Regions from separate parts of the Pectobacterium hainanensis genome, predicted to be linked through region 2. Evidence: predicted binding sites of a transcription regulator. Region 2 holds the regulator's gene; each other region holds the start of a gene.
What was found. Region 2 encodes PurR, which represses purine synthesis genes. Its sites were predicted from a motif close to CANGCAAACGTTTGCNTG; they were not measured.

Region 1 (5,732 bases), on a different contig from region 2:
GTAATAATGATGATACACCGCTTGCTGCATATGCAGCTTGTAAGCATCCGTATCCAGTAATGACGTTAGAATCGGGGAAGTGTGTAAAGTCATAATGCGTTACAGCATCCTCGTTAGACGCATATCCACTTTCAGGACAATCGGCAAGGTTCGGTCAGTATACATTGATTCCCATTGCTTTACTCTATACCCGTCATACTTCAAGTTGTCTGTGCGTTGGCTGCGTTCAGTCACCCGAATCACTTACCTGGGTAAGTTCATCGGGATTCCCTCACTTGCCGCCTTCATCCAACTCGAATTATTTAGGGTATATCAGAGCACAATGGGGTGTTAGACACGAGATTCAAATGTGCTATACCAGAATTTATCATACTATTGCTTGAGTAACAGATTATCTTGATAACATTGGTGTAACAGGAATAGGCTTCATTTCTGACGCCTACGAGGAGATGGAAACGTTATATGAATCAACAGCCGCAAGTAAAATATCGCCATGACTATCGTGCACCGGATTATACCATTACGGATATTGCCCTGGATTTTGATCTGCATGCGGAGAAAACGCGTGTAAAAGCGGTAAGTCAGGTTGTATTACAAGGGGATGTAGGCGCGCCACTCTGGTTGGATGGGGAAGGTCTGACGCTGGTAAGCCTCCATGTAGATGGCGTGGCATGGCCGCATTACGAACAACAGGATAATGGTTTGTTGCTGACAATGTTGCCAGCAACATTCACGCTTAGTATTGAAACAGACATTCATCCGGCAGCGAATAGTGCGCTGGAAGGCTTGTATCAGTCAGGTGACGCACTGTGTACCCAATGTGAAGCTGAAGGTTTCCGTCATATTACGTACTACCTCGATCGCCCAGACGTATTAGCTAAATTTACGACGCGCATTACCGCCGATAAAACCCGCTACCCTTACTTGTTATCCAATGGTAATCGCCTTGCTCAAGGTGAATTGGAAGGCGGGCGACACTGGATTGAGTGGCAGGATCCGTTCCCCAAACCCTGTTATCTTTTTGCACTGGTCGCCGGTGATTTTGATGTGTTGCAAGACAGCTTTACGACACGTTCTGGTCGGGATGTTGCGCTGGAGTTGTATGTTGACCGTGGCAATCTCGATCGTGCGGATTGGGCGATGACGTCGCTGAAAAATGCGATGAAGTGGGACGAAGAACGCTTTGGTCTGGAATACGATCTCGACATCTATATGATCGTCGCCGTTGATTTCTTCAACATGGGGGCGATGGAAAATAAAGGGCTGAACGTTTTCAACTCCAAATATGTCCTGGCGAAAGCGGAAACCGCCACAGATAAAGATTACCTGAATATTGAAGCCGTTATTGGTCACGAATATTTCCACAACTGGACCGGCAATCGCGTGACCTGTCGTGACTGGTTCCAGCTTAGCCTGAAAGAAGGATTAACGGTGTTCCGCGATCAGGAGTTTAGTTCTGATTTGGGGTCGCGCCCGGTGAACCGTATTGATAATGTTCGTGTGATGCGCGGTGCCCAATTTGCCGAAGATGCTGGCCCGATGTCTCATCCGATTCGTCCCGATCAGGTCATAGAGATGAACAATTTCTATACCCTGACCGTGTATGAAAAAGGATCAGAAGTGATCAGGATGATGCATACCTTATTGGGTGAAGAAAAATTTCAGAGCGGAATGCGGCTTTATTTTGAGCGCCATGATGGCAGCGCGGCAACCTGTGATGACTTTGTGCAGGCGATGGAAGACGCGTCTGGTGTTGATCTCACGCAGTTCCGCCGCTGGTATAGCCAATCGGGTACGCCAGTGTTAACCGTCCATGATGATTATGATCCGCAAACGCAGCAATATTTATTGAGCGTTAGCCAGGCAACGCCAGTCGGTGCCGATAAGCAACCTAAGTTGCCGTTGCATATTCCATTGGATATTGAGCTGTACGATCAGCAAGGGCAGGTGATTCCGTTACAGAAAGAGGAGCAGTTGCTTTCCTCGGTATTAAATATCACGGAATCTGAGCAGACGTTCATTTTCGATCAGGTGCCTTGCCGTCCCGTTCCTTCTTTATTACGCGAGTTTTCTGCGCCGGTAAAATTGAATTATGTCTGGAGTGATGCTCAACTGACATTCCTTATGCGTCACGCCAGTAATGCATTTTCGCGTTGGGATGCGGCACAAAGCCTTTTAGCGAATTACATTCGTCTGAATGTTTCTCGCTATCAGCAAAAACAGCCGCTTTCTGTACCGATGCATGTTGTGGATGCGTTTAGGGGAATTGTGTTGGATGAAACACTGGATCCAATGCTGGCATCCCAAATTCTGACATTGCCTAGTGAAAATGAGATCGCGGAATGGTTCGATATTATCGATCCTACGGCAATCGCTGCGGTACGGGATGGTATCGTGCGAGCGATGGCGAAAGAAATGGCGGATGAATGGCTAGCGGTTTATCACGCGAATCATGCAACTCACTATCAGATCGAACATGCAGATATGGGAAAACGTGCGCTGCGTAATGTGTGCTTATACTATCTGGCATTTGGCGATGAGGTCCAGGCCAATAAGCTGGTGACTACGCAGTTCGCTCAGGCTGATAACATGACCGACTCTTTGGCGGCGCTGTCTGCGGCGGTGAGTGCCCAGTTAACGTGTTATGAAGCACTGTTATCTGAATTTGACGAGCGATGGCATCAGGATGGGCTGGTGATGGACAAGTGGTTTATGTTGCAGGCGACCAGTCCGGCAGTGGATGTCATGGAGCGCGTTCGTTCTCTCCTACACCACCGTTCGTTTAGTCTCAATAACCCTAATCGCCTGCGTGCGCTAGTAGGGGCGTTTGCGTCATCGAACCCTTCGGCTTTTCATGCAGAAGACGGAAGTGGTTACCGTTTCTTGACGGAGATCCTAATCGATCTGAATACGCGCAATCCACAGGTTGCCGCCCGGTTGATCGAACCATTAATTCGTCTGAAACGTTATGATGTGAAGCGTCAGGGATTGATGCGAGAAGCATTGGAACAGTTAAAGGCACTGAAGGACCTATCTGGCGATCTATTCGAAAAGATCGGTAAAGCGTTGCAAGATTAAAGAAACGTTTAACTGTTTTCTTACATTAAGCACAATGCTCGCTTGCGGGCATTGTGCTTATTTACCTTGTGATTTCAGGCGCAGACAAACGTTTTACTTTCCGTCGCGATAGAATTACCATCACCGCCGTGCGCGAAACCGTATTCTGACTTTGTTTATTTGCGATTGGGATCCCAGGAGACGATATGTTCTATCCCGTTATCAGGAAGGCGTTATTTCAGCTCGATCCAGAACGAGCACATGAATTCACTTTTCAGCAATTACGCCGCATCACCAACACGCCATTTGAATTCCTCGTTCGTCAGTCTGTTCCTACCAAACCCGTCAACTGCATGGGGTTGTCATTTAAAAATCCACTTGGGTTAGCTGCCGGTCTTGATAAAGATGGTGAATGCATCGATGCCCTTGGCGCAATGGGTTTTGGATTTATAGAAGTAGGGACCGTTACGCCGCGCCCGCAACCAGGCAATGACCAACCAAGGCTATTTAGGATTGTTGAAGCTGAAGGGCTAATTAACCGAATGGGTTTCAATAATAAGGGTGTGGATTACCTGGTTGAGAATGTCAAAAAGACGCGTTTCGGTGGCGTATTAGGGATTAATATTGGTAAGAATAAAGATACGCCAGTCGAACAAGGCAAGGACGATTATTTGATCTGTATGGACAAGGTTTATCCACACGCCGGTTATATTGCGATCAATATATCTTCACCCAATACGCCAGGATTACGTAGCCTGCAATATGGGGATGCGCTGGACGATCTTTTACAATCAATAAAGAATAAACAAACTGAATTACAGAATAAGTATCAGAAGTATGTGCCTGTTGCCGTGAAGATCGCGCCGGATCTTACCGAGGCTGAATTGATCCAGATTGCTGATAGTTTAGTTCGCCATCATATTGATGGTGTGATTGCGACGAATACCACGCTCGATAGAAAATTGATCCAGGGATTAAATCATTGTGGGCAAACTGGTGGATTAAGCGGTCGACCTTTACAACTGCACAGCACGGAAATTATTCGTCGTTTATCTCAGGAATTGTCCGGTCGTCTGCCTATTATTGGTGTCGGTGGTATTGATTCGTTGATGGCGGCTCGTGAAAAATTAGATGCAGGTGCAACGTTGATTCAGATCTATTCCGGTTTCATTTTTCGTGGACCGGGTCTGATAAAGGATATCGTTACACATATTTAATCTTTTCTGCCTTTCATTTATCTCCGGGGGTTTATTTATTCCCCCGGCTAGTCTATATTTTATTCGTTTGCATAAATAATCTATCAATAGACAGCCTTACTTTGATGGTGTCTAAGTTTATACCGATACGCATTATCGCAATATGCGAAAACACAATCAACCATTTCTGATATTTCTATGATGAAAGCGAAGGGTAAATAATATGAAGTTAAAACCTGACGATAACTGGCGCTGGTATTTTGATACCGAACACGATCGCCTGATGTTAGATCTGGCTAATGGCATGTTATTCCGTTCTCGCTTTCCGTCTAAAATGTTAACGCCGGATGCGTTCAATGAATGTGCATTTTGTGTTGATGACGCCGCGTTATTTTTTACCTATAACGATAAATGCCAGAAGGTAGCATTACATCGTGACCTTCAAGGCGAATTGGTGTTGAACGCATTAGTAGCGAGTCGCTTCCTTAAACCGTTGATGCCGAAAAGCTGGCATTTCATCCAACAGCCGAACGCCGTGGCGTATTTACCTCAGACGGGAGATATCGTTCAGGTGCAGTTAACCGAAACCCATGAAACGGCCTGTTTTCTGGTAGCGGAAGCAGGGGATAAAGCCTGTCTCTGTCTGCTGGCGCAAGAACAGCTTTCACTGAGCGGGAAAACGATGGTGCTGGGTGACGCCATAAAAATCATGCACGACAGGTTAATGCCTGCTGCTATTCAGAATAGCGCTGAGTGGGAAAATGCATTAGGTGAAGGCACGTCGGCATTTGAGTATGCCAAGGTCGTCTAAATCCCAATATATACCCGTCATACATCAAGTCGCACGTGTGTGTGGTGGCTTGTTTTCGACTACTGCAAATGAAGATCACTCTGCGGAATACAGCTACAGCTAAGAATTTCACCGTTTTCTCTGATAGCACTTTGCTTCAATGCGGAAACCTCTCCGCTGACTAGCGTCAACTTACAGCAACCACACAGTCCTGCACGACAAGAGTAGGGGACGCGAATGCCTTGTTGCTCCAACTGTTCTAGTAAAATCTGCTGATTGTTCCCTTGTAATACTTTTCCCTGATAGTGGAGGGTGACGGCCTGTTCGCTTTTTTCGGGAACGGTAAGACTTTCGACTACCTGACCAGAACCGTAAGGGCGTGGCGGTTTGGTTGCCAACACTTCCAGTGTATCGCCTACGCGAATGATGCCCGTATTTCTGGCGACCAGATTTTGCCCAAAATCAACGTCGCCGTTTTCGGCAGTACGGAACGATTGCAGCGTTGCCAGTGGCTCCCCTGACGGATGTTTACGGCCACGTTCGATGCTGACCGTGGTGAAAATACAGCGACTACAAGGTTTGACGACGTCAAAAATAATCTCGCCAATACGAATGGTCTTCCAGCTATCTTCGGCAAAGGCTTCCGCCCCCGTCACCACTAGATTGGGGCGAAACTGTTCGATTTTAAT
Region 2 (5,732 bases):
TCAGGCCGCCCCCAATGCAAACCATTCATCGCCGCGTAAAACCAGCGTGAAAAATGTCGTTGAAGGAGATCACAAAAAAAGCAAACCGGTAAAGAACAATAAAAAATCACCGACGCCGATAAAAAGTAAAAAGCCAGAAACAACGACTAAAATTAAAAACGATAAAATAAAAGTCGTGACAAAGCATTCTTCTGAAAAACCTCTATCAAGAACTAAAAATGCCACGCCAGCATTGGTCAAAAAAGGGCTTAAAAAGTCAAACACCGATAGCAATGTAAAACTGGCGGCTACTCACGGCAGATTAAAATCCGGTTTGAAAGGTAAAGTAGAAACAGGAAAAAAAGAGAAACTGGATAAAGGCTTAACGCTCAGTGCTGCACATAAAAAGCGTTATCAGCATGCCAAATTAACGGCAATGAACAAACTAATGAGTCAGATCGGAAAACCCTATCAGTGGGGAGGGGCTTCCCCATTTACGGGTTTCGATTGCAGTGGGCTGGTTTATTATGCCTATAAAGACGTCGTTAAAATTCAAATACCACGTACGGCTAACGAAATGTATCACCTGCGTGATGCAGCCCCGATTAAAAAGAATGAACTGGAAAGTGGTGATTTAGTCTTCTTCCGCATCAACAACCGTGGCGCAGCGGATCACGTTGGTGTTTATCTGGGGGACGGCAAGTTTATTCAGTCGCCCAGGACAGGCTCAGACATCCGCATCAGTAAATTAAGCGAAGATTACTGGCAGGATCATTATGTGGGTGCTCGTCGGGTTGTGACACCACAAACGATTCGCTAACCGGATTAACGGACACGTTCTGAATATCAAAACGTGTCAGAACCGATAGATAGCTCAAATGAACGTACGTTGGAACACGGATAAATCAGTTCAATACAGCCACGAAGCTAAATACAATAATCATTGCCAAAGCGCCAACGGTCGTCAGCAGTGACATCTTCAGATCGGTATCCATAATTCTCTCCTTTTGGTATCACATCCAAATGATGGTAAAAAATCGGTCTTCATCATTCGGGGTTTAAACGGGCAACCATTTGAAACGATAAATCGTCTGGTTATGCTGATTCTTCCATAATTTTAATGAAAAATCTCGTACTGATGCCGCACGAATAGTATAAATTACCGCTTCCACTTTCGTGGCAAATCGGACAAAATCCGCTGTTTATGATAGCTCTGCGTCCCGGTCGAAAAACATCAACCTTGTCCCTTCAGGTATAATATTCGGCATCCTCCTTCTGAAATCCTGTTTTTTCGTCAAGGAGGAGGGTTTTACACGCAAGCAAACGATTAACAATATACTTACGGCTGTAACAGGTAAGTTTAGGAGTCATTTTTAGATGGCAACGATCAAAGATGTGGCAAAACGGGCTGGCGTTTCGACCACAACCGTATCGCACGTGATTAATAAAACACGTTTCGTCGCCGAAGAGACTAAGGCTGCCGTGAGGGCGGCGATTAAAGAGTTACATTACTCACCTAGCGCCGTTGCCCGCAGCCTAAAAGTTAACCACACAAAATCGATTGGATTGTTGGCAACGTCAAGTGAAGCGCCCTACTTTGCCGAGATTATCGAATCCGTTGAAAACAGTTGTTATGCCAAAGGCTACACGCTGATTTTATGTAACTCCCATAACAACCTCGACAAACAACGCGCCTACTTGTCCATGTTGGCACAAAAACGCGTGGATGGTTTGTTAGTGATGTGTGCGGAATATCCACCAGAATTACTTGCCATGCTCAAAGATTACCGCAGTATTCCCATGGTGGTAATGGATTGGGGACAGGCGCACAGTGATTTCACCGACACCATTATCGATAATGCTTTTGAAGGCGGCTATATGGCCGGTCGCTATTTGATCGAGCGTGGCCACCGGGATATCGGTGCGATCCCTGGCATTCAGGAGCGCAACACCGGAAGCGGTCGCTATCTGGGCTTTTTGAAGGCGCTGGCCGAGGCTGATATCACCGTGCGTAACGAATGGATTGTTCAGGGAGATTTTGAGCCGGAATCAGGTTATAAGGCCATGCACCAAATTCTGTCGAATAAACAACGTCCTACCGCCGTTTTTTGTGGCGGCGATATCATGGCGATGGGTGCAATCTGTGCCGCAGATGAGCTCGGATTGCGAGTTCCTCAGGATATTTCAGTGATTGGCTACGATAACGTTCGACATGCTCGTTTTTTCACGCCAGCACTCACCACCGTGCATCAACCGAAAGAGCGCTTGGGACAATCCGCTTTCTCAATGCTGCTGGACCGAATCACCAGCAAGCGTGAAGATGCACAGGTTATTGAAGTTCATCCAACGCTGATTGAACGCCGCTCCGTCGCAGACGGACCTTTCCGCGATTACCGCCGCTACTCCTGATCGCAAGCGATTTTATCACGTCGAGCCTTCCCGATACTGCTTCAGCCAATTTATGCTTGTTCCCCGGCTGGGGCAGTCCTAAACTAATTGCTGTTTTGTGCAAACTGAATTTTTCACTTTTCTTCACTATCCTTAATCATTACGTGCAAGCGGATGGCACAGATTAACCTTAAGGATGAGTGCCCCTACGTATTGACGTACCGGCTTTTTCTTCTTCAGTTTCCTTTGATTATTCAAAGGCTAGATGATGGGAATATCCCACCGAGATCGATTATAGGTAAAAATTGTCTATGTTTTCCTTGCGATACATCATCGACGCAAGGTAGGGAGAAGCGATGAGCTCATCATATATAGCGGAACTGGATACCCGTAATGAGCCCTGGTTCCATATTGTGCATGACATGCTGAGTATGGCCGATATCAAAATTAATGGCTCTCGTCCATTTGATATCACCGTAAAAAACTCGGATTTTTTCAAGCGCGTATTGCATGACGGCTCGTTGGGGTTAGGGGAAAGTTACATGGATGGCTGGTGGGAATGCGAACGGCTGGATATGTTTTTCCATCGCGTGTTGCGTGCGCGGCTGGACGAAAAGCTCCCCCACCATCTAAAAGATATTCTACGGATTGCCACCTCCCGACTGATAAATCGTCAATCTAAAAGGCGAGCATGGGTTGTTGGTAAAGAGCATTATGATTTAGGTAATGACCTCTTTTCACTCATGCTTGATCCTTACATGCAGTATTCCTGTGCTTACTGGAAAACAGCCGAAACGCTGGAACAAGCGCAAGAAGACAAACTTGAGATGATTTGCGAAAAGCTACGCTTAAAGCCCGGCATGACATTATTAGATATCGGCTGCGGCTGGGGTGGCCTCGCAGAATTTGCGGCTCGCCGCTACGGTGTGTCCGTATGTGGTGTAACCATTTCTCGTGAACAACAAAAACTGGCACAACAGCGGTGCCAAGGTCTGGACGTCACGATTCTGCTACAAGATTATCGAGACCTTAACCTTGCGTTTGATCGCGTGGTTTCCGTTGGTATGTTTGAACATGTCGGCCCGCGTAACTACGATACCTACTTTCACGTCGTACATCAGAATCTGAAATCTGATGGCCTCTTTCTGTTACACACTATCGGCGCGAATCAAACGAACTCTCAGGTTGATCCCTGGACGGATAAATATATCTTCCCGAATGGCTGCCTCCCTTCGGTACGTCATATCGCCCAGGCCAGCGAACCTTATATGCTGATGGAAGATTGGCATAGCTTCGGCACGGATTACGATCGTACATTAATGGCCTGGCATACACGCTTCCAGCAAAGCTGGCCGCAGCTTTCTGAACGTTATCCCACACGTTTTCGCCGTATGTTCAGTTACTATTTGAATGCCTGCGCGGGCGCTTTCCGTGCTCGAAATATTCAACTCTGGCAGGTACTGTTTAGTCCAACTGGTGTGGAAGGTGGGATACGTATCGCTCGTTAACCACCGCGATTAAACGCCGCTGGGGCAATGCTCCCCAGGCGGCTGTTTTTGCAAAACGTGATTGTGGCAGGAACTGCCGTAAAGTTATTCTTCGTTAACCGATTCTTTCGTCTGTTGGCTAGCTAATACACGCTCAACCGTATCCACTACGGCTTGAGTTTGCGGATCGATTTCAATATTCACGCGGTGCCCCAGGCGCTTATGTCCTAAGGTTGTCCGGCTGAGCGTTTCAGGGATCAGGTGGACACAGAAGCGGCTGCGGGTAACCTCACCGATTGTCAGACTAATGCCATCGATACCGATAAAACCTTTGTGCAGGACGTATTTCATCAACGATTCGTCAGACAAACGAAACCAAATCTGGTGATTATTCTCCGAGACCAAAATTTTCACCACGTCTGCCGTACAGATGATATGTCCAGACATCATATGTCCGCCAATTTCATCCCCTATTTTTGCTGCCCGCTCAACATTGACAAAATCGCCTTCCTTCACGTCGCCGAGATTGGTGAGTCGTAGCGTTTCTTTCATCAAATCGAAACTGACACAATCCCCCTCGACCGATGTTACCGTCAGGCAACATCCGTTGTGAGCCACCGATGCGCCCGGAACCAACCCCGGTAGCAGTTCAGAAGGAAGTTTAATGACGTGCGTGCGAAAATTTGATTTTTCATCAATGGACACCACTGGCGCAGTGCCCTGAACAATACCGGTAAACATGCTACTTGCCTCTTAGAAAGAGAGATAAATACCTACCCAGCAGTTTGCACGATATTAAAACGAAAACCAAACTCCATTCCCTATAATCATGGAACGGCGTGAAAGCATTAACCCTTTGTGAATTTATAGCCATTCACATTGGTTTACTTCTGACAAATCGTTACAATGATAGCCTTATCTTATCAGCAACCTTATTGTGTCTATCTACGTTTAGGTATCCCGCATTCTTGTTATATACCCGTCATACTTCAAGTTGCCTGTGCGTTGGCTGCGTTCAGTCACCCGAATCACTTACTCAAGTAAGCTCATCGGGATTCCTTCGCTTGCCGCGTTATTCGGCCTTATGGCCTCACCCCGTTGGGGCCAGCGCAAGCGCTGTTCAAAAACGCCTTGCCGTTTTTGTCCTGAAACTTGAATTATTTTGGGTATAGCCAACAGATTTTACGATACAGGCGACGCCTGTCATCGGAAAAATGACGGGTATAATCAATTCAAGGAAGGTGTTCGTGCAACAGTATCTCTCAGAGGCGCGCAAACTGCTGGCGCTTGCCATTCCCGTGATTATTGCGCAGGTGTCTCAGACATCAATGGGTGTGGTGGATACCATCATGGCAGGCTCCTATAGCGCCACGGATATGGCGGCCGTTGCTGTCGGCACCTCTATCTGGCTTCCCGCCATTCTTTTTGGTCATGGATTATTGCTGGCGTTGACGCCCGTGGTGGCACAGTTGAACGGCTCCGGGCGCAGAGATCGTATCGCCCATCAGGTTCAGCAATCTTTCTTTCTGGCATTACTTATCTCTTTGCTGATTATGGTGGCGCTTTATCAGGGTGAATACGCTATCAATCTGATGAATGACAATGCGCCGGAACTGGCGGAAAAAGCCATTAATTATCTACATGCCTTACTGTGGGGCGTCCCTGGTTACCTGTTTTATCAGGTTCTGCGCTGCCAATGTGAGGGATTATCAAAAACCAAGCCCGGTATGGTGATTGGGTTTATCGGATTGTTAATCAATATCCCCATTAACTATATTTTCATCCACGGTAAATTCGGTATGCCCGAATTGGGCGGCGTGGGCTGTGGCGTAGCTACCGCATCCGTTTATTGGATCATGCTGCTCCTTATGATCGCCT
Region 3 (5,732 bases), on a different contig from region 2:
TCGAGCGGATTGCGCTGGCTTTGGCTGGCGCTACTGGTTTTGGTTATCGATCTTGGCAGCAAACAGTGGATCCTTGCCCACTTTGCGCTGGGTGATACGCAACCTTTGTTTCCTTCTCTGAATCTGCACTATGCGCGGAATTATGGCGCGGCGTTCAGTTTTTTGGCTGATAAAGGTGGCTGGCAGCGCTGGTTTTTTGCCGGTATTGCGGTGGCGATTGTTGTCGTTTTGCTGGTGATGATGTATCGCGGCAGTGCGCAACACAAATTGAATAATATCGCGTACTCACTGATTATTGGTGGTGCGCTTGGTAATCTGTTCGACCGGACGTGGCATGGTTTTGTGGTTGATTTCATCGATTTTTATGTAGGTGACTGGCACTTTGCGACCTTTAATCTGGCAGATAGCGCAATCTGTGTTGGTGCAGCGCTTATCGTATTGGAAGGCTTTTTCAATACGCATGATGATACTGTCAAGCAAAAGGGGCACTGATGTCTGAAACTGTACAGAGCAACAGCGAAGTACTGGTGCACTTTATTCTGACATTAGCAGATGGATCGGCAGCAGAGTCCACACGGGAACGGGGTAAGCCAGCCTTATTCCGTCTCGGTGATGACAGTTTGTCACATGAGTTGGAACAACATCTGTTAGGGCTCAAATGTGGTGAAAAGCGCACATTCACATTACCGCCTGAATCCGCATTCGGGCTGAGCAATCCCGATTTGATTCAGTTTTTCTTACGTCGTGATTTTGCTGAAACAGGGGTTCCGGATGTGGGAACCATTATGTTGTTCAGTGGCGTAGGGGGGAATGATATGCCGGGAATTATCCGTGAAGTGGCGGAGGAGTCTATTACGGTAGATTTCAACCACCCGCTGGCCGGTCAGACGATTACGTTCGATCTGGAAGTTCTGGAAATTGATCCCTCTCGGCAGGAGGTTCCCCATGCAAATCTTGCTGGCTAACCCGCGCGGCTTTTGTGCTGGCGTCGATCGTGCGATCAGCATCGTTGAACGTGCGTTGGAGATATACGGTACGCCGATTTATGTCCGTCACGAGGTTGTTCATAACCGCTATGTGGTTAATGGTCTGCGTGAACGGGGAGCGATATTCATTGAGCAGATTAATGAAGTGCCGGATGGCTCAATTTTAATTTTTTCTGCCCATGGTGTTTCTCAGGCGGTGCGAGCCGAAGCAAAATGCCGAGATCTGACCGTTTTTGATGCAACTTGTCCGCTGGTGACCAAGGTTCATATGGAGGTTGCTCGTGCCAGTCGTAAAGGTACCGAAGCGATTCTGATTGGTCATGCCGGGCATCCGGAAGTCGAAGGTACGATGGGGCAGTATAGTAATGCCAAAGGTGGCATGTATCTGGTCGAATCGCCTGAAGATGTCTGGTTGTTGCAGGTAAAGGATGAAAATGACCTCTGTTTTATGACGCAAACAACGTTATCGGTAGATGACACCTCGGCGGTAATTGATGCGTTGCGGGCTCGTTTTCCGAAAATTGTTGGTCCACGCAAAGATGACATCTGTTATGCCACCACGAACCGCCAGGAAGCGGTGCGTAATCTGGCAGCAGAAGCGGATGTTGTGCTGGTGGTCGGGTCTAAAAACTCGTCCAACTCAAACCGTCTGGCTGAACTGGCCCAGCGCGCGGGGAAAGCCGCTTATCTGATTGATGCGGCAGAAGATATTCAGGAAGGCTGGTTGACAGGCGTTTCACACGTTGGTGTGACGGCTGGGGCATCGGCACCGGATATTTTGGTTCAACAGGTCATTAAACGTTTACAGGTGTTAGGCGGTGAGGTTGCCGTTGAAATGCAGGGTCGTGAAGAAAATATTGTTTTTGAAGTGCCAAAAGAACTGCGAGTTGAAGTTAAACAGATAGATTAGTATTTGTTTATGCGGTAGGGATTCTACCCTGCCGCTGTTACCCTTCCCATTTTCTCCCTGCTGTTGTCCGTCCGTGGAAATACGCATGCATAAAAATGAATTTTTATGCATGCTGCGATCTGGTTTATTTTTAACCCTTCTTGCGTGTATTCAAACACTCTGCGGTTTTTGATCGCTTTCAGAGGCAAATCTGACGCCAGCGATGAGATAGTTTTTCTGATTTTCTGTCATTTCAAACAGTATTTTCTAATCTGGTCGTAAATCCACTGGCGATAGTACACAGAGCCCGTTAACCTGATGTGATTTTCATGTCGTCAGTAGCAAAAGAGAGAGACATTATGAAAGATTCATCCATCCGTATTGCGGTTGTTGGGGCCGGTGGCCGCATGGGGCGTCAGTTGATCCAGGCCGTTGAACAAATGGACGGTGTGGTATTGGGCGCCGCGTTGGAACGTATTGGTTCGTCTCTAATAGGAAGCGATGCGGGGGAATTAGCCGGGCTGGGGAAAAACGGTATTACGGTGAATGAGCGTCTGGATGACGTGCAGGATGATTTCGATATCTTAATCGATTTCACCCGTCCGGAAGGCACATTGTCACATCTGGCTTTTTGCCGACAGCACCGTAAAGGTATGATTATTGGGACAACTGGCTTTGATGATGCCGGTAAAACGGCGATTAAGCAGGCGGCACAGGATATCGGGATTGTGTTTGCGGCGAACTTCAGCGTCGGTGTCAATGTCATGCTGAAGTTGCTGGAAAAAGCAGCCAAGGTCATGGGCGACTATACTGATATCGAAATCATTGAAGCACACCACCGCCACAAGGTAGATGCACCGTCTGGCACCGCGCTGGCGATGGGAGAGGCTATTGCTGATGCGTTGGGCCGGGATCTAAAGTCCTGTGCGGTATATACGCGCGAAGGTCATACTGGTGAACGCGATCCGAAAAGCATTGGTTTTGCTACCGTGCGAGCGGGCGATATTGTTGGTGAACATACTGCGATGTTTGCTGATGTTGGCGAACGTGTTGAGATTACCCACAAGGCATCCAGCCGTATGACTTTTGCTAATGGTGCAGTAAGAGCCGCTATCTGGATAAGTGCGAAGAAAAATGGTCTTTTTGATATGAGAGATGTGCTTTCTCTGGATGATTTATAGTTTATAATTTTATTTTATATATTCTATCTTACTGATAAAGGTAATCATTTTTGTGGTTACCTTTATTTTATTGTTTTTTGTTTTAATTTTATTCCATTCCATTTATTTTAATCAATTTTATAGTTATTTTTGGCACTGATTATCCCTCTGTATCCCTGAAGCCCCCCTCTTCTGGTGGTTTGTTACCCTTATTTTAACAATGTTGGCTCGCAACCGTTTACTTATCTAAGTTGATATGGCTTTTTACGTCAGTGGGGGGTGATTCATTACGGAAAGCATAAAAATAAGAGAAAAAAAGCGGTTTGAGTAGACAATCAGCAAGACCATCATTAAAATGCGCCCAATTTGCCAAAAATTTACCTTAAAGGTGGTTTTTGCATTGATTTAGTGGCTTTAATCTGAATTAATATGCAAATAACTTGATTTTTTATTCCTTGGAGGGTGTTTTGATTAAGTCAGCGCTATTGGTTCTGGAAGACGGAACCCAATTCCACGGTCGGGCCATTGGGGCAGAGGGAACGGCAGTGGGGGAAGTGGTCTTCAATACGTCGATGACCGGTTATCAAGAAATCCTTACTGATCCTTCCTATTCCCGCCAGATTGTCACTCTCACTTATCCCCATATTGGTAATGTCGGCGCTAATGCCAACGATGAAGAATCCCCCGCTGTACAGGCTCAAGGTCTGGTTATTCGCGATTTACCTCTGATTGCCAGCAACTACCGTAGTGAAGAAAGCCTGTCTGAATACCTCAAACGCAACAACATCGTTGCCATTGCCGATATTGATACTCGTAAGCTGACTCGCCTGCTACGTGAAAAAGGGGCGCAGAGCGGTTGTATCATCACGGGAGAGACGCCGGATGCCGTTGTCGCACTGGAGAAAGCGAAAGCCTTCCCGGGCCTGAAAGGGATGGATCTGGCAAAAGAAGTGACCACGAAAGAAAGCTACAGTTGGTTGCAGGGAAGCTGGACATTGGAAGGTGAATTACCTGAGGCGACAAACGAAAGTGAGCTGCCTTACCACGTTGTGGCTTATGACTATGGTGTGAAACGCAACATTTTACGTATGTTGGTGGATCGCGGCTGCCGCCTGACGGTCGTTCCGGCACAGACCTCTGCCGAAGAGGTGCTGAAACTTAATCCAGACGGTATTTTCCTCTCTAACGGCCCGGGAGACCCGGAACCGTGTGATTACGCCATTCGTGCAATCAAAACCTTCCTGGAAACGGATATTCCGGTATTCGGCATTTGTTTAGGGCACCAGTTGCTGGCTTTAGCTAGCGGCGCGAAGACGGTGAAAATGAAATTTGGTCACCACGGCGGTAACCATCCTGTCAAAGATCTGGATGCCAACTGCGTGATGATTACTGCGCAAAACCATGGGTTTGCCGTGGATGAGACGTCATTGCCCGCCACGCTGCGTCCAACACACAAATCTCTGTTCGACGGTTCGTTGCAAGGGATTCATCGTACCGATAAGCCGGCGTTCAGCTTTCAGGGGCATCCTGAAGCCAGCCCTGGTCCACATGACGCCGCGCCACTGTTCGACCACTTTATTGAATTGATCCAGACTTATCGTTCTTCGGCTAAATAATCAGGAGCAAGAAAATGCCAAAACGTACAGATATTAAGAGCATCCTGATTTTGGGCGCGGGACCGATTGTGATCGGTCAGGCGTGTGAGTTTGACTACTCTGGTGCACAGGCGTGTAAAGCGCTGCGTGAAGAAGGCTATCGCGTCATTCTGGTGAACTCTAACCCGGCTACGATTATGACCGACCCGGAGATGGCAGACGCGACTTACATTGAGCCGATTCACTGGGAAGTGGTACGTAAAATTATTGAAAAAGAGCGTCCTGATGCTGTGCTGCCGACCATGGGTGGTCAGACGGCATTGAACTGTGCGCTGGAGCTGGAACGTCAAGGCGTGCTGGCCGAATTCGGCGTCACCATGATTGGTGCCACGGCAGATGCGATTGATAAAGCAGAAGATCGTCGCCGTTTCGATGTAGCGATGAAAAAGATCGGTCTGGATACCGCGCGTTCCGGTATTGCACACACGATGGAAGAAGCGCTGGCTGTAGCGGCTGACGTCGGCTTCCCGTGCATTATCCGTCCTTCCTTTACGATGGGCGGCACCGGTGGCGGTATCGCCTATAACCGTGAAGAGTTTGAAGAGATTTGTGAACGCGGGCTGGATCTTTCTCCGACGAAAGAACTGTTGATCGACGAATCGCTGATTGGCTGGAAAGAGTATGAAATGGAGGTGGTGCGCGATAAGAACGATAACTGCATCATCGTTTGTTCCATCGAAAACTTCGATGCCATGGGGATCCACACCGGCGACTCGATCACCGTTGCGCCAGCACAAACGCTGACGGATAAAGAATACCAGGTCATGCGTAACGCTTCGATGGCGGTGCTGCGTGAAATCGGTGTCGAGACAGGGGGATCTAACGTCCAGTTCTCGGTTAACCCGAAGAACGGTCGCCTTATCATCATCGAAATGAATCCACGTGTTTCGCGTTCCTCCGCGCTGGCCTCTAAAGCAACGGGTTTCCCCATTGCGAAGATTGCGGCCAAGCTGGCAGTGGGTTATACCCTCGATGAACTGATGAACGATATTACGGGTGGCCGCACGCCGGCATCGTTTGAGCCGTCTATCGACTATGTCGT
Region 4 (5,732 bases), on a different contig from region 2:
TTCTCGACATAGTTATATGCTTCATGTCCTCGTGCGTAGCCATAAGTGGTTTGTGTGTAGTAGCGTTTCTGGCTTAGCATCGGCAATCGCATCTTCACATCAACCCAACTATCGGGATTCCCCTTTTGTTTTTCGGTTAATTTTCTGGCATCCAATAAATGTGCGTATCCCATATTGTAGGATGCCAGCGCGAACCAAATTTTTTCATCCTCGGGAATGGTATCCGGCATTTTTTGCATCATATGGGACATATATTGTGCGCCGCCTCGGATACTTTGTTCGGGATCGAGGCGATCGGTCACATCGAGGCTTTCCGCCGTATTCCTTGTCAGCATCATCAGACCTCGAACACCGGTTGGTGAGGTCGCCAATGGATTCCAATGGGATTCCTGATAGGAAATCGCGGCGAGCAACTTCCAGTCGATATCAGTGGCGTATTTTTCAAATAAGGGGCGAAGGTCGGGCAGTGTGCCATCAATCGCACTCAGGAACGTCGTGGTATCGACGTAATCAAATTCCCCTACGTGACCGAGATACTTTTCTTCCAGGCGTGCGAGCGTACCGTCTTCAACCATTTGACTGAAAAAATCTAGCAGCGCCGCTGAAAGGCTGTCATCAGTCGAACGCCGCATATACCAGGTTACGGGTTCCTCATCGCTCAGATCAAAGGCGACGGCTAACTGAGGATGGATACGCTGCATGAGCCCAATGGTGACAGAATCCGCAATGGTATAGTCCAATTTGCCTTCTGCAACGTGTTTCAACAGATCTTGTGTCGTCAGATCAGAGGCGGATTCCCAGTTAAGTTGGGGGTATTTTTCGGCCTTCAAATCGCGCAATGTTGCGACGTGAGCTGAACCCGAGGTAACACCCAAACGTCCTGAGAGTTTGTCCAGCTTTTGTGGGCGAGAGGTGCCCAGCCGATAAACCAGTTGTTGTGACACGGAGTAATAGGTCGGCCCTGCGCGGAAACGACCCAGCCGCTCATGGTTATATATCAGACCCGCTGCCAGTAAATCGGCATTGTTGTCATCCAGATCGTCAAACAGGTCATCGAGATTTTTACGTGACGATACCACTAGCTTGACGCCGAGATAATCGGCGAATCGTTTTGCCAGTTCATAGTCCAGACCTGCGGGGTTACCGTTACTGGTATAGTAAGTCAGCGGCGAGTTGACCGTGCTGATACGTAACTCTCCGCTTGAAAGAATCTGCCGGATCTGCGCATCCTGGCTACTTCGCCAAGGGATAGAAGGCCACAAGGCCAGCGCCAGCAGTAACGTGATAATCCCGATGAAAAAATAATTTAATTTTAAAGGCTTCAAATAGTTATCTCTCGGTGACCGGGGGACCTGTCTGTCGGTAACAGCAGCTTTTTTATACGTCATTTCCCAGAGTGGGGGCATTTTGCTTAACAAACCGCCAGTGTGCAACTTTTATTGATTTGGTTAATGTGTAACCACTATCTGAATAAGATGTTTAATAATAGCTACGCAAACGGTTTCGTCTGGGGGAAGGATTCTCTATAATACGCGCGTTTCCCCCCTGCTGCGCCCAATGGCTGCATCACAGTCAGTGCATCGAAGACGAGAGAACTTTAGATTATGGAAATACTGCGTGGTTCACCTGCTTTGTCGGCTTTTCGTATTAATAAATTACTGGTTCGCTGCAAAGAGCACGTTTTGCCGGTGAGTGATATCTATGCTGAATACGTACACTTTGCCGATGTTAGCGCACCGCTGAATGACGACGAGCAGGCTAAACTGACTCGGTTATTGAAGTACGGTCCTTCCCTCGCTGAACATGAGCCGCAAGGTCGTCTGTTGCTGGTAACGCCGCGTCCCGGCACCATTTCCCCCTGGTCTTCCAAAGCAACGGATATTGCACGCAACTGTGGTTTAGACAAGGTACTGCGTCTTGAACGCGGTCTGGCATTCTATATTCATGCGCCAACGTTGACTGACGAACAGTGGCAGCAACTGGGGGCGCTGTTGCATGACCGTATGATGGAAAGCGTATTTGATGATATGCAACAGGCTGAAAAGTTATTTTCTCATCACCAGCCTGCGCCGTTAAAGCGTGTTGAAATTTTGCTACAGGGGCGTCAGGCACTGGAAGACGCAAATATTCGCCTAGGGCTCGCGCTGGCGGAAGATGAAATTGATTATCTGCTGGATGCGTTCAGTAAGCTGGGCCGCAACCCGACGGATATTGAACTTTATATGTTCGCGCAGGCTAATTCTGAGCACTGTCGCCACAAAATTTTTAACGCAGACTGGGTAATTGATGGTGTTGAACAACCTAAATCACTGTTCAAGATGATCAAAAACACCTTTGAGCATACGCCTGACTTCGTGCTGTCGGCTTATAAAGATAATGCGGCGGTGATGGAAGGGTCTGCCGTCGGGCGTTTCTATACCGATACTCACGGAAAATACGATTATCATCAGGAAGAGGCGCATATCCTGATGAAAGTTGAAACGCATAACCATCCTACTGCAATTTCTCCATGGCCGGGTGCGGCGACAGGATCGGGCGGTGAGATCCGTGATGAAGGTGCAACGGGACGTGGTTCTAAACCTAAAGCCGGATTGGTGGGTTTTTCGGTTTCCAACTTGCGCATTCCCGGATTTATTCAGCCGTGGGAAAAGGAATCATTCGGCAAGCCTGACCGCATTGTCAGTGCACTGGATATCATGACGGAAGGCCCATTGGGTGGTGCGGCGTTCAATAATGAGTTTGGTCGTCCTGCGTTAACCGGCTATTTTCGTACTTATGAAGAACGTGTTGATAGCCATAACGGTATGGAACTGCGTGGTTATCATAAGCCGATCATGCTGGCAGGCGGCATTGGTAATATTCGGGCCGATCATGTCAAAAAAGGTGAAATTAGCGTCGGTGCCAAGCTGATTGTCTTGGGTGGACCCTCCATGAATATCGGTCTGGGCGGTGGGGCGGCGTCGTCAATGGCATCGGGTCAATCTGATGCTGATCTGGATTTTGCCTCCGTTCAGCGTGATAACCCGGAAATGGAGCGCCGCTGTCAGGAAGTGATCGATCGCTGCTGGCAGTTAGGTGAAGCCAATCCAATCCTGTTTATTCACGATGTGGGGGCGGGTGGGTTATCTAACGCGATGCCTGAGCTGGTGAGTGACGGTGGTCGTGGTGGGCGTTTCGAGCTGCGTGATATTCTCAACGACGAACCGGGCATGAGCCCGTTGGAAGTTTGGTGTAATGAATCACAAGAGCGCTATGTGTTAGCGGTGGCACCCGAGCAACTGACCCAATTCGATGAGATTTGCCGCCGTGAACGCGCACCCTATGCGGTAATCGGTGAGGCCACCGAAGAATTGCACCTGACGCTTAACGATCGTCATTTCAATAATCAACCGATTGATTTGCCGTTGGATGTGCTGTTAGGGAAAACGCCAAAAATGCTGCGTGATGTTGAACGTAAGCGGGTAGAAGGGGCACCTTTACAGCGTGATGGTATTTATCTGGCTGAAGCCGTGGAACGTGTGCTGCATTTACCGGTCGTGGCGGAAAAAACGTTTCTGATTACGATTGGCGATCGTTCTGTTACCGGCATGGTGGCGCGAGATCAAATGGTTGGGCCGTGGCAGGTTCCGGTGGCGGATTGTGCGGTGACCACCGCCAGTTTGGATAGCTACTACGGCGAAGCCATGTCGATTGGTGAGCGAGCGCCTGTCGCGCTGCGCAACTTTGCCGCGTCTGCCCGTCTGGCCGTGGGCGAAGCGCTAACCAATATCGCGGCTACCCATATTGGTTCCCTGAACCGAGTCAAACTTTCGGCAAACTGGATGGCGGCAGCAGGACATCCGGGGGAAGATGCGGGGCTGTATGAAGCAGTGAAGGCCATCGGGGAAGAGCTGTGCCCGACACTGGGCCTGACGATTCCCGTAGGCAAAGACTCTATGTCAATGAAAACGCGCTGGCAGGAAGGCGAGGAAGAACGCACCATGACATCGCCGATGTCGTTGGTGATTTCCGCTTTTGCCCGTGTAGAGGATGTCCGTCATACGGTGACGCCACAGTTACGTACCGATCAGGATAATGTGCTGTTGCTCATTGATCTGGGGGCTGGGCGTAAAGCATTGGGGGCAACCGCGCTGGCGCAGGTTTACCGTCAGTTGGGGAGCGACACGGCGGATGTGCATAATGCGACGCAGCTCGCCGGGTTCTTTAATGCCATGCAGCAGTTGGTGGCTGATAAGGCGTTGTTGGCGTACCACGATCGTTCCGATGGTGGTTTATTGGTTACACTGGCTGAGATGGCCTTTGCCGGTCATTGCGGTGTGAATATTGATATTGCCTCGCAAGGTGATGATGTACTGGCAACGCTGTTTAATGAAGAACTGGGGGCGGTGATTCAGATTGCGGCATCACGTCGTGCAGAGGTTGAAAGCGTATTAGCATTACACGGTCTGGCTGAATGTGTTCACCATTTGGGTCAGGCAGAAGACGGTTCACGCTTTATTATTCATCGTGGCGATGCGGTGGTGTATCACGAAAACCGTATCACTCTGCGCAACTGGTGGGCAGAAACAACGTGGCAGATGCAGCGACTGCGTGATAATCCACAGTGTGCCGATCAGGAACATACCGCCAAGCAAGATGACAACGATCCCGGTTTGAACGTGGTGTTGACCTTTGAACCGCAGGAAGATATTGCCGCACCTTATATTGCTAAGCAGATTCGGCCTAAAGTCGCGGTGTTGCGTGAGCAAGGCGTCAATTCTCATATCGAAATGGCGGCAGCATTCCATCGTGCTGGTTTTGACGCGATCGATATTCATATGAGCGATCTGCTGGCGGGACGTCGTGATCTGCAAGACTTCCAGGCGTTGGTCGCCTGTGGCGGATTCTCTTACGGTGATGTTTTAGGCGCGGGGGAAGGCTGGGCGAAATCGATTCTGTTTAATTCCCGTGTTCGTGATGAGTTTGCGGAATTTTTCCAACGGCCACAAACGTTGGCGCTAGGGGTATGTAACGGCTGCCAGATGATGTCAAATCTGCGTGAGCTCATCCCCGGAGCTGATTTATGGCCGCGCTTTGTTCGCAATAAATCCGATCGTTTTGAAGCACGTTTCAGTCTGGTTGAAGTAGTGAAAAGCCCATCTTTATTTATGAATGATATGGCTGGCTCACGAATGCCTATCGTGGTTTCTCACGGCGAAGGACGGGTTGAAGTACGTGATGATGCCCATCTGAGTGCGTTGGAACAGCATCACCTGACGGCTTTACGCTACGTGAATAACTACGGCCAGATGACTGAGAACTATCCGGCCAACCCGAATGGTTCGCCGAATGGGATTACGGCGGTAACCAGTACCAATGGCCGTGCTACCGTCATGATGCCTCACCCTGAACGTGTATTCCGTACGGTCAGTCATTCCTGGCATCCGGAAGAATGGGGCGAAGATAGCCCGTGGATGCGTATGTTCCGCAATGCGCGTAGGCAACTGGGATGATAGTGCGTTAATTATCGTCATCAAAGGAAAGGAGCTTCGGCTCCTTTTTTCTTGATGTCGTGTTTTTACGACAATGTTGGTTTTCGATGTCTCCATATGGAGACATTTAACATGATGATTTATATAGTCAGAGTGATATTTCAGTAAAGCTGTCTGTTTTTGACGACATGAAACATTGGTTTTGTTGATATGGATCGCAAATAAACTGATTCAACGGTAAGCTGAAAATAATAAATGATT

Region 1: pyrD (quinone-dependent dihydroorotate dehydrogenase) is a predicted target of PurR. The motif match lies at 3,160-3,177, and genes of this name have one in related genera.
Region 3: carA (glutamine-hydrolyzing carbamoyl-phosphate synthase small subunit) is a predicted target of PurR. The motif match lies at 3,263-3,280, and genes of this name have one in related genera.
Region 4: purL (phosphoribosylformylglycinamidine synthase) is a predicted target of PurR. The motif match lies at 1,491-1,508, and genes of this name have one in related genera.

Annotation. Positions count from the first base shown of each region.
Region 1 covers NZ_JBJYIN010000004.1:72,541-78,272, forward strand. Annotated here, with positions in the region: gene pncB (nicotinate phosphoribosyltransferase) at 1-93, opposite strand, end outside; gene pepN (aminopeptidase N) at 463-3,078, shown strand; gene pyrD (quinone-dependent dihydroorotate dehydrogenase) at 3,264-4,274, shown strand; gene ACKPVM_RS05260 (cell division protein ZapC) at 4,477-5,064, shown strand; gene ACKPVM_RS05265 (YcbX family protein) at 5,124-5,732, opposite strand, start outside.
Region 2 covers NZ_JBJYIN010000018.1:26,468-32,199, reverse strand. Annotated here, with positions in the region: gene ACKPVM_RS16695 (C40 family peptidase) at 1-799, shown strand, start outside; gene cydH (cytochrome bd-I oxidase subunit CydH) at 885-974, opposite strand; gene purR (HTH-type transcriptional repressor PurR) at 1,357-2,388, shown strand; gene cfa (cyclopropane fatty acyl phospholipid synthase) at 2,724-3,875, shown strand; gene ACKPVM_RS16675 (riboflavin synthase subunit alpha) at 3,960-4,595, opposite strand; gene ACKPVM_RS16670 (MATE family efflux transporter) at 5,102-5,732, shown strand, end outside.
Region 3 covers NZ_JBJYIN010000022.1:25,067-30,798, reverse strand. Annotated here, with positions in the region: gene lspA (signal peptidase II) at 1-492, shown strand, start outside; gene fkpB (FKBP-type peptidyl-prolyl cis-trans isomerase) at 492-965, shown strand; gene ispH (4-hydroxy-3-methylbut-2-enyl diphosphate reductase) at 946-1,896, shown strand; gene dapB (4-hydroxy-tetrahydrodipicolinate reductase) at 2,235-3,056, shown strand; gene carA (glutamine-hydrolyzing carbamoyl-phosphate synthase small subunit) at 3,503-4,651, shown strand; gene carB (carbamoyl-phosphate synthase large subunit) at 4,666-5,732, shown strand, end outside.
Region 4 covers NZ_JBJYIN010000002.1:18,067-23,798, forward strand. Annotated here, with positions in the region: gene mltF (membrane-bound lytic murein transglycosylase MltF) at 1-1,406, opposite strand, end outside; gene purL (phosphoribosylformylglycinamidine synthase) at 1,605-5,492, shown strand.